Regions from separate parts of the Ralstonia sp. R-29 genome, predicted to be linked through region 1. Evidence: riboswitches for the same ligand, from Rfam matches in the RefSeq annotation. Region 1 holds a riboswitch; the other holds the start of a gene.
What was found. A riboswitch is a leader RNA that binds a small molecule or an ion and turns the genes downstream of it on or off. The one in region 1 is predicted to bind ZMP and ZTP.
Positions count from the first base shown of each region.

Region 2: linked by a shared signal. The riboswitch ahead of glyA (serine hydroxymethyltransferase) and the one ahead of ACN9M1_RS17775 (tetrahydrofolate dehydrogenase/cyclohydrolase catalytic domain-containing protein) in region 1 are both predicted to bind ZMP and ZTP.

Region 1 covers NZ_CP184378.1:111,227-115,606, forward strand. The annotation lists gene ACN9M1_RS17760 (EthD family reductase) at 1-232, opposite strand, end outside; gene ACN9M1_RS17765 (DUF1330 domain-containing protein) at 649-942, opposite strand; gene ACN9M1_RS17770 (MarR family winged helix-turn-helix transcriptional regulator) at 1,007-1,465, shown strand; ZMP/ZTP riboswitch at 1,659-1,741, shown strand; gene ACN9M1_RS17775 (tetrahydrofolate dehydrogenase/cyclohydrolase catalytic domain-containing protein) at 1,886-2,725, shown strand; gene ACN9M1_RS17780 (VOC family protein) at 2,791-3,165, opposite strand; gene ACN9M1_RS17785 (helix-turn-helix transcriptional regulator) at 3,198-3,920, opposite strand; gene ACN9M1_RS17790 (LysR family transcriptional regulator) at 4,072-4,380, opposite strand, start outside.
Region 2 covers NZ_CP184377.1:782,429-786,808, reverse strand. The annotation lists gene tolQ (protein TolQ) at 1-219, opposite strand, end outside; gene ybgC (tol-pal system-associated acyl-CoA thioesterase) at 216-620, opposite strand; gene ydfG (bifunctional NADP-dependent 3-hydroxy acid dehydrogenase/3-hydroxypropionate dehydrogenase YdfG) at 690-1,442, opposite strand; ZMP/ZTP riboswitch at 1,582-1,711, shown strand; gene glyA (serine hydroxymethyltransferase) at 1,847-3,094, shown strand; gene nrdR (transcriptional regulator NrdR) at 3,223-3,687, shown strand; gene ACN9M1_RS03700 (prepilin-type N-terminal cleavage/methylation domain-containing protein) at 3,786-3,977, shown strand; gene ACN9M1_RS03695 (PilW family protein) at 4,021-4,380, shown strand, end outside.

The DNA.
Region 1 (4,380 bases):
GCGGTTGGATGGCGGTCTCGTAGCCTTCGATCGAATCACAGATGAACGCGCACATCGCCACGAAGGTGGGCGGTTGACCCGGTGCTCCGCCGGCCAAGCCCTTATCGATGGTGTAGTACGCGCAGGCACTGCCCAGCCGCGCCTTCACCAGTGGCATGTGCCGGTCGCGGTAGTAGGCGTGGTCGAAGCGCGCGCCTTCGGTGTACGGGTACATCACGGTGACCTTGATCATGCGATTCTCCTTGCTGTCATTGGCGTCGTCGTCGCTGAGGGATTCTCACGACTGCCGGCGATCATACCCGTCGCACGGTCGAGGGAGCCATGCGCGCTGCATGGGGCGGGAGGCGCTTCAGGACGCCGCGTGGTTCAACGCATCAGCCGTTGATGGCAGAGGACCGTCTTCCGTGATGTAGGCACGCGAATTTCCCGCACGCTGGCGGATTGGCTTGAGCGCTTCATCGGCCGGCGACTGGTACCATGCCTTCGGGCGCCGCGCCTTCCGATATCGTCTGCGCCGAAGTCCTCATCGATCGCTACACATGAAGCCGGCGCGAACTGGTCAAGGCGTAGCGCAATCAGAAGGTGCGGCCGTGTAATGGGCGGGGTGTGGTGTGCTAAGGGCTTTCTGGGCCGAATACCCTCGAGCCCTCATGACTGCGTTTCCACCACAAACATCCGCGCCTGCTGCGCCTCCTGACGTGCGGCTTTAATGGGCGCATACCGCTCGGAATGGTAGAAGGCCAGCGCTTGGTCAAGCGTCGGAAACTCGAACACGCCGGCCAGCGGCAGCGGTTCGTCATCGCCCTCCAGCATCTGCGCAACCGGGCCGAAATGTACGATGCGTCCGCCGGCTTCTTGCAGCGCCGCTTGAAAGCGTGGCGCAAGTGCCGCCTGCTTGGCGGCGTCGATGACGCGCAGGTTGATGTGGACATATGCTGGCATTGTGCTCTCCTAAATACTGCATATACAGTATTATCGGGTGGCACGGTTGTCAAACGAGGTCGATGTGAAGGGTTTTGATCCAGAATCTTTGAAGAACGTCGCAGCGGAGTGCCCGGGCTTTCAGGCACGCGCAACGGCGCGGTCGCTCACGCGGTACTACAACGCCTGCTTCCGGCCGCTCGGGCTCACGGCGGAGCAATTTAGCCTCTTGGTCGGCATCGGAGAGGCGGGCGGTACGACGCTGGTTGAGCTTGCGGATAGAGCCGGCGTGGACCCCACGACCCTGAGCCGATCTGTTCAGAATCTTGAGAGCCGGGATTTGGTCTGCGCTACTGGTGGACGCGGTCGCGCTGGCAAGCGGCTCACCCTAACGACGCTTGGTCGTCGGCTCGTCTTGAAGGCGCTGCCGGTATGGAATTTAGCCAAGACGACACTGGCCGCTCAAATAGGCGATGAAGCCCTGGAGATGGCAAGGCAAGCAATGGCCGAGCTTGCAAAGGCTGCGGAGTCGTCTGAGGTCTAGGGCGTTAATGAATAAGGGTGCGCGCCTCGCGGACATGCCCGCTGCTGGCCGACGCGTCGAAGGAATGGCGTCATAGGCCTGCAATGCGCGACCAGAGCTGCTCCGGCTGCATGGTGCCGTACCACGACAAGAATTGCTTCCGGTCAGACTCCCACGGTTCCCCCAGGGTTGGCCGCGGGACTGCCCTATAATTCAACCGCTACGCAACTGGCGACGAAGGATGGGGCACCATCGGGAAGCGTAGCGGTTCTGCCGCCGTTCGCCTGGGCACATTGGTATTCGTTTTCAGCGACTTCACCAACGATCGCCCGTCACTCTTCCTGTATTTTCAAGCGCGCTGCCATCTACCAAACTGGCACGATTTGCCATGGGTTCGCGCTAGGCTGGGAGAGCGCACGATCGGTGCATCCGGAGCAACACATGACCATTACCCTCGATGGAAAAGCACTCGCGGCACACCTTGAAATTGCCTTGTTGCCGCGAGTTGAGGCATTCAAGAAGCGCCACGGCTACGCCCCTGTTCTGGCGACCATTTTGGTTGGCTCGGATCTGTCCTCGGCAACGTACGTAAGAATGAAGGGCAACGCGTGCAGACGCGTTGGCATGGCGTCGAAGGCGATCGAGCTACCTGAGTCGGCGACGACGGCGGATGTACTCGCCGTCATTGACGCGCTGAACGCAGACTCGCGCGCTCATGGCATCCTGCTGCAACACCCGGTCCCCAGGCATGTTGACGAACGCCGGTGCTTTGACCATATCCACGTCGCCAAAGATGTGGACGGGGTCACCAGTCACGGTTTTGGAAAAATGGCGTTAGGCGAGCCGGCATTTGGGTCGGCCACGCCGGCTGGTGTCATGCGATTGCTTGCGCACTACAACCTCCCCATCGAGGGCAAGCTCGCCGTCGTCGTGGGTCGCAGTCCAATTCTCGGCAAGCCGATGGCGCTCATGCTGTCCAACGCAAACGCGACCGTCACGCTCTGCCACTCCAAAACCGCCGATCTCGAAGCAGCGGTGCGTAGCGCAGAAATCGTTGTCGCCGCCATCGGGAAACCCAGATTCATACAGAGCCATTGGATCAGCAATGGCGCCGTCGTCGTAGACGCCGGATATCACCCTGGCGGCATCGGGGACGTCGACCACGACGGCTTGATGGGACGATGTGCAGCCCTCACCCCAGTGCCCGGCGGAGTGGGGCCCATGACGATCTCCACGCTGATCGGACATACGCTTGCGGCGGCTGAACAGTCCATCGCATAGGCGCCACGTCTCGTGGGAACGCGCGAAGCGAGAAGCGCACCGTGATGGCGCGCAGTCTCAATGCCTCAACGCCGGGGCCGAGAGAATACGTTGACGAGATTTCCGTCCGGGTCACGCAACAGGAGCGAGCGATTGCCCCAAGGCATCAATGTCGGCGGCATCACGATGTTCGCGGCGGATGCCCTCATCCGTTCGAACACCGCGTCAACGTTCTCCACTTCGAACTCCAGGATTGCCGATTGATTGGCCGCGGCAATGGCGGCTCCGGCATTGAAAAGCTTGATCAGGTGTTCGGATGACATCGCAAGGGTCGCGCCGTCGAACCGGAGTTCGGCAAATCCATCAGCAAGGCGTACGGCGTCGATGCCGGAAAGCTTTTGATAGAACGGGATCAACCTTTCGAGATCCGGGGTAACAACACGAATCGACGCGAACTTCATTCTGAGCTCCTCTCCAAGAAAAGAGCTTCAGTCTAATGATCCATGCTGTCAGGTTCTGGCAGTATCGTGCGGCTCGCAAGCTGATGGCGCTTGCGCCATTCGCGAAGCAGAGTGGAGCGCCGCTTGGGGTAGCGCGCCTCCATCTGTTCGACGTGCAGGATCCGGTCGGCCCGGAAATTCCGAAAATCCGCTCGAAGCTCGCACCAACACATCAGAACGCGTGCTTGGTCGAAGTACACCAGGGCAAAGGGCCACACAGTACGCCGTGAGTGCGTACCGCTGCCATCGACATAAGTGATGTCGAGCTTTCGTTCCACGCGGACGGCGGCGCGCAGAAGGTCTGGGGAGATGGTGTGGGTCGGTCTTTTCAGCGGCGCGCCGATCAGCAGCGACGATTCTTCCAGTTCGCGACGCAACTCTGCGGGCAGGACGGCGGCAATCTTCGCCAGCGTGCTCAGCGCACCGGACGATAACGCCGGGTCACAACGATCGGCCACCCAGCGCATGCCCAGGACCAGCGCATCGAGTTCTTCCGAGCCAAACATGATAGGGGGCAGCATGAAACCCGGCTTCATTACGTATCCAATGCCGGGTGCCCCCTCGATCATCGCGCCCTGCGCCTGCAGACTGGCGATGTCCCGGTATAGCGTGCGGATGCCGACGCCGAGTTCGTCAGCGAGGCGCTGGCCGCTCACCGGACGCCGATGACGACGTAACACTTGCAGGAGCTGGAGGAGGCGTTCGGCGCGGGACATACGGAAAGCATAGGGGCGTTCGGATGGACGCCGCATTCTTGACGATGTATGCGGCCTTGTCGAACGCCCGAGTATGGCGAGGGCGTTCGCGCACGTACTGCATGGGCGCTCGCGCGGAAGCACCCGCCGGCATACCGACCAAAGCCTCCCACTACCTCGCCCCGCCAAACAATTGACTGACCACGCCGCGCAGCCAGCGGTTGCCCGCCTCATGGTGATACCGCGCATGCCAGTGTTGCCGCACGGCAAAGCCTTCCACGGGGAACGGGCACGCGCGTACGGCCAGGTCATTGGCCTTGGCGAGCGTTTCGCCGATGTGGCGGGGCAGCGTGGTAATCAGGTCGGTCGTTTGGATAATCGCGCCGAGCCCCAGGAAGCCCGGCAGTTCCAGCACGATCTGACGCTCGATGCGCTCGCGCGTCAGTGCCTGTTGGAGAAGTTGCGCCCCGGTGCCCGCCGT
Region 2 (4,380 bases), on a different replicon from region 1:
CTGATACAGCGCCTGCAGGTCGCCGCCGGCCCAGAAATCGCGCTCGAACGATTCAGTCTGGCTGCGCGCGGCACGCAGCGCAAAGGCTTTGCGGAAAATGTACGTCCAGGAGAACAGCGACATCACCAGCAGCAGGCCCATAACAAATTGGACCAGGACACTGGCGTGCAGCACCAGCGAGACGATCGACAGATCTTGAGTGACCTCGACGGGATTCATGCGGCAGCTTTGATGGTTGCGAGTACGGGAGCGGGAATCGGGGTCGGACGGAATGTGATCCGGTCGACACATCCAACACGAATCGTGCCGGTGGCGAGCAAGATATCGCCACGCCAGCTTTCCTGGGCGAATTGGACCGACGCCGGGCCGACGCGTTCCATACGCGAACGGATCTGCAGCAGGTCATCCAGGCGGGCGGGTGCGCGATAGTCCACAGCAGTGTTGCGCACGACAAAGATAGCCCCAGTCGTGTCAGCCAGCGCCTGCTGATCGACCCCCAGCGCGCGGAGCCACTCGGTGCGGGCGCGCTCGAAGAATTTCAGGTAGTTGGCGTAGAACACCACGCCGCCTGCGTCGGTATCTTCCCAATACACGCGCAGGTTCCAATCAAAAGAAGACATTGGGCAATTTTACCAAGGCGCATGTGACGGCCAGCCATCCACCGGCTGGCCGAGGGCTTGCGTTGGCGCTCAGGCCATGCCTCGCGTCACGCTGGTAGGCGAAAACGACTGGCAAACGGGCATCAATTCCATCGCGTTGACATTGAAGTGCGCCGGCAGCGCCGCCATCCAGTAGACGGCCTCGGCGATATCGTCTGCGGTAAGCGCTTCCGTGCCCTCGTAGACCTTCTCCACGCGGGCATCGTCGCCCTTGAAGCGGACATTGGAAAACTCAGTGCCGGAGCACAGGCCCGGCTCGACGTTCGATACGCGAACGCGAGTGCCGGTCAGGTCCGCCCGCAGGTTCAACGAGAACTGGCGCACGAACGCCTTGGTGGCGCCATAAACGTTGCCGCCCGGATACGGATACGTCCCGGCGATGGAGCCAATGTTGATAACGTGACCGCGGTTGCGCTCGACCATGCCGGGAAGCAGCGCGCGTGTCATGTGGACCAGGCCCGAGCAGTTCGTGCCGATCATGCGGTCCCAGTCGGTCAAGTCGGCGCGCTGGGCGGGCTCCAGGCCGAGTGCCAAACCGGCGTTGTTGACCAGCACATCGACTTCGCGCCAGCCCTCGGGCAGCGAGCCGGGCAGCGCAGCAACGGCGTCCGCATCCAGCACATCCAGCACGATCGGCAGCAGCGCATCGCCCAGTTCGGCCTTGAGCGTATCGAGACGGTCCTGACGGCGACCGGCCGCGATCACGCGGTGGCCTTCTCGCACGAAACGCCGCGCAATGGCCGCGCCAAAGCCGGCTGTGGCGCCGGTCACGAATACGATCATGAGAGTGTCTCCGAGCCTGAAAAAAACGAAGGTCTGAGTTTACCTGAAGCGTTGGAGGCTGTTGCGCCGCAATGTGCGCTGCGACGCGCCCGGTGCCTTGCGGCGGTCATGGGCCTGTCGTACACTCGCGGGCAACCATTCCACCTTGCGCGACTGGCGAATCCTGAGGCTGCTCCCTGCAGCCTCGATATGTGGGCAGCGACCACGAGGAAGCGCAAGGTTTCTGGCGTCATGCACAACGACGCCTGCCGCTCGCCTGGGCAGCGAATGGGAAGCAGGGTGACTTGGGTCCCCGCTGCTCTGTCTCGACAGAACGGTGTCCAAGCCGCGCGCATGTTTCCCGAAGCTCGCCCGCCTCGCCCGACCTACGCCAATTCCGTTTCATTTCAGACCAGACACTCGCCATGTTCGAACGCAGCCGCTATACGATCGACCAGATCGACCCGGAAGTCTTTGCCGCCATCCAGAAGGAAAATCAGCGTCAGGAAGACCACATCGAGCTGATTGCCTCCGAGAACTACACCTCGCCGGCCGTGATGGCCGCCCAGGGTTCGCAACTGACCAACAAGTACGCCGAGGGCTACCCCGGCAAGCGTTACTACGGCGGTTGCGAATACGTGGACGTGGTGGAACAGCTCGCTATCGACCGCGTGAAGCAACTGTTTGGCGCTGAAGCCGCCAACGTGCAGCCAAACTCGGGCTCGCAGGCCAACCAGGGCGTGTTCTTTGCCATGCTCAAGCCGGGCGACACGATCATGGGCATGAGCCTGGCCGAAGGCGGTCACCTGACGCACGGCATGGCGCTCAACATGAGCGGCAAGTGGTTCAACGTGGTCAGCTACGGCCTGAACGCGCAAGAAGACATCGATTACGACGCGCTGGAAGCCCTGGCCCAAGAGAAGAAGCCGAAGCTGATCATCGCTGGCGCATCGGCATTCGCGCTGCGTATCGATTTCGAGCGCATCGGCAAGATTGCCAAGTCGATCGGCGCGTATTTCATGGTCGACATGGCCCACTACGCTGGCCTGATCGCCGCGGGCGTGTACCCGAACCCGGTGCCGCACGCTGACTTCGTCACCACGACCACCCACAAGAGCCTGCGCGGCCCGCGCGGCGGCGTGATCCTGATGAAGGCTGAGCACGAAAAAGCCATCAACTCGGCGATTTTCCCGGGCATTCAAGGTGGCCCGCTGATGCACGTGATCGCCGGCAAGGCAGTGGCGTTCAAGGAAGCGCTGTCGCCGGAGTTCAAGGCTTACCAACAGCAAGTGGTGAAGAACGCCGCCGCCATGGCCGAAACGCTGATGGCCCGTGGCCTGCGTATCGTCTCGGGCCGCACCGAAAGCCACGTGATGCTGGTCGACCTGCGTGCAAAGAACATCACCGGCAAGGAAGCGGAGAAGGTGCTGGGCGACGCGCATATCACCGTCAACAAGAACGCGATTCCGAATGACCCGGAAAAGCCGTTCGTGACCTCGGGCGTGCGCCTGGGCTCGCCGGCGATGACCACGCGCGGTTTCAAGGAAGCCGAGGCCGTGAAGGTCGCGCACCTGATCGCCGACGTGCTGGACAACCCGCACGACGAAGCGAATATCGCTGCCGTGCGCGCCAAGGTGTCCGAGCTGACCAAGCAGTTCCCGGTCTACGGCTAAGCTGTCGACCTGGGTCGAAGGCGCACACGCCCAAGACCACGTAGTACCCTGCCGCGATAGGCCTGCCCGGCTATCGCGGCGTTGTTCTTTTTAGCGCTGTGCGTTCTAGGGTTTCCGAGGAGACCGGCATGAAATGCCCTTTTTGCGGCCACGCGGCCACCCAGGTGATTGAAACCCGCATGTCGGAAGACGCCGACACCGTACGCCGCCGCCGCAAGTGCGAGGCCTGCGATCGCCGCTTCACCACCTACGAACGCATCGAGCTGTTCTTCCCCGCTGTCGTCAAAAAGAACGGCAGCCGCGTCGATTACGACCGCAACAAGGTCAAGGATTCCATGCGCCTGGCGCTGCGCAAGCGCCCCGTGTCCGCCGAGGCCATCGACGAGGCCATCGCGCGCATCGAAGAAAAACTCCTCAGCCACGGCGAGAAGGAAATCGGCAGCGACCGTGTCGGCGAATTGGTGATGCGCGAGCTCAAGCGGCTGGACAAGATCGGGTATATCCGGTTTGCGTCGGTGTACCGCAGCTTTGAGGATGTGGCCGAATTTCGGGATGTCCTCGACGAGATTTCCGCGCCAAGCGTGCGCAAATAGCCTGCTCTGTGGTCAAAGCACGAGCATTGACCACATGTGACAGTTACCCGCCCCAATCCGCACTAACTTGAGCGGCTTCGCTATGCGTCAGCCGCTCCATGTCCACCCGCCCTCGCCCCGCCCGCCAACGCGGCGCCATCCTGATTGAATCGCTCATTGCTCTGGCGCTGCTTTCGCTGGGCGCGGCGGCAATGTTTCACGCGTTCGACTCCATCGAGGCCGCCAGCCATGCCGCGCGCCAACTGAGCGCAAAGGCTCGCCCCCCGCTCGTGCAATCTGCAGCACGCTGACATGACGTACCCGCTTGCCCGGCCCGCGCGTGGCGTGTCGCTGGTGGAACTGCTGGTCGGCATGGTCATCGCCCTGATGGTGCTGGGCATTGCGCTGCAGCTGACCTTGATTGCACGGCAACGCTATCTGCGTCTGGCCGACGAAGCGCTCATGGAAGATCGCGGCATGCAAGCACTGGAGTTGATTCGCGCCGCAGTACAGCAGGCGGGGTGGATAACGGACACGCCCGCGACTTCGCTCGTGCGCCGCTGGCCCCGTGCGAACGATGCGCTGTCGCTGGAGGGTAAAGACAATTGCGGCGGTCCCCACATGCTGTCCGAGTTTGGCTGTAACTCCAACGGAGAGCGTGGCAGCGATGCCTTACTGGTTCGCTTTGCGGGGCGCAGTACACAGCCAGACGGA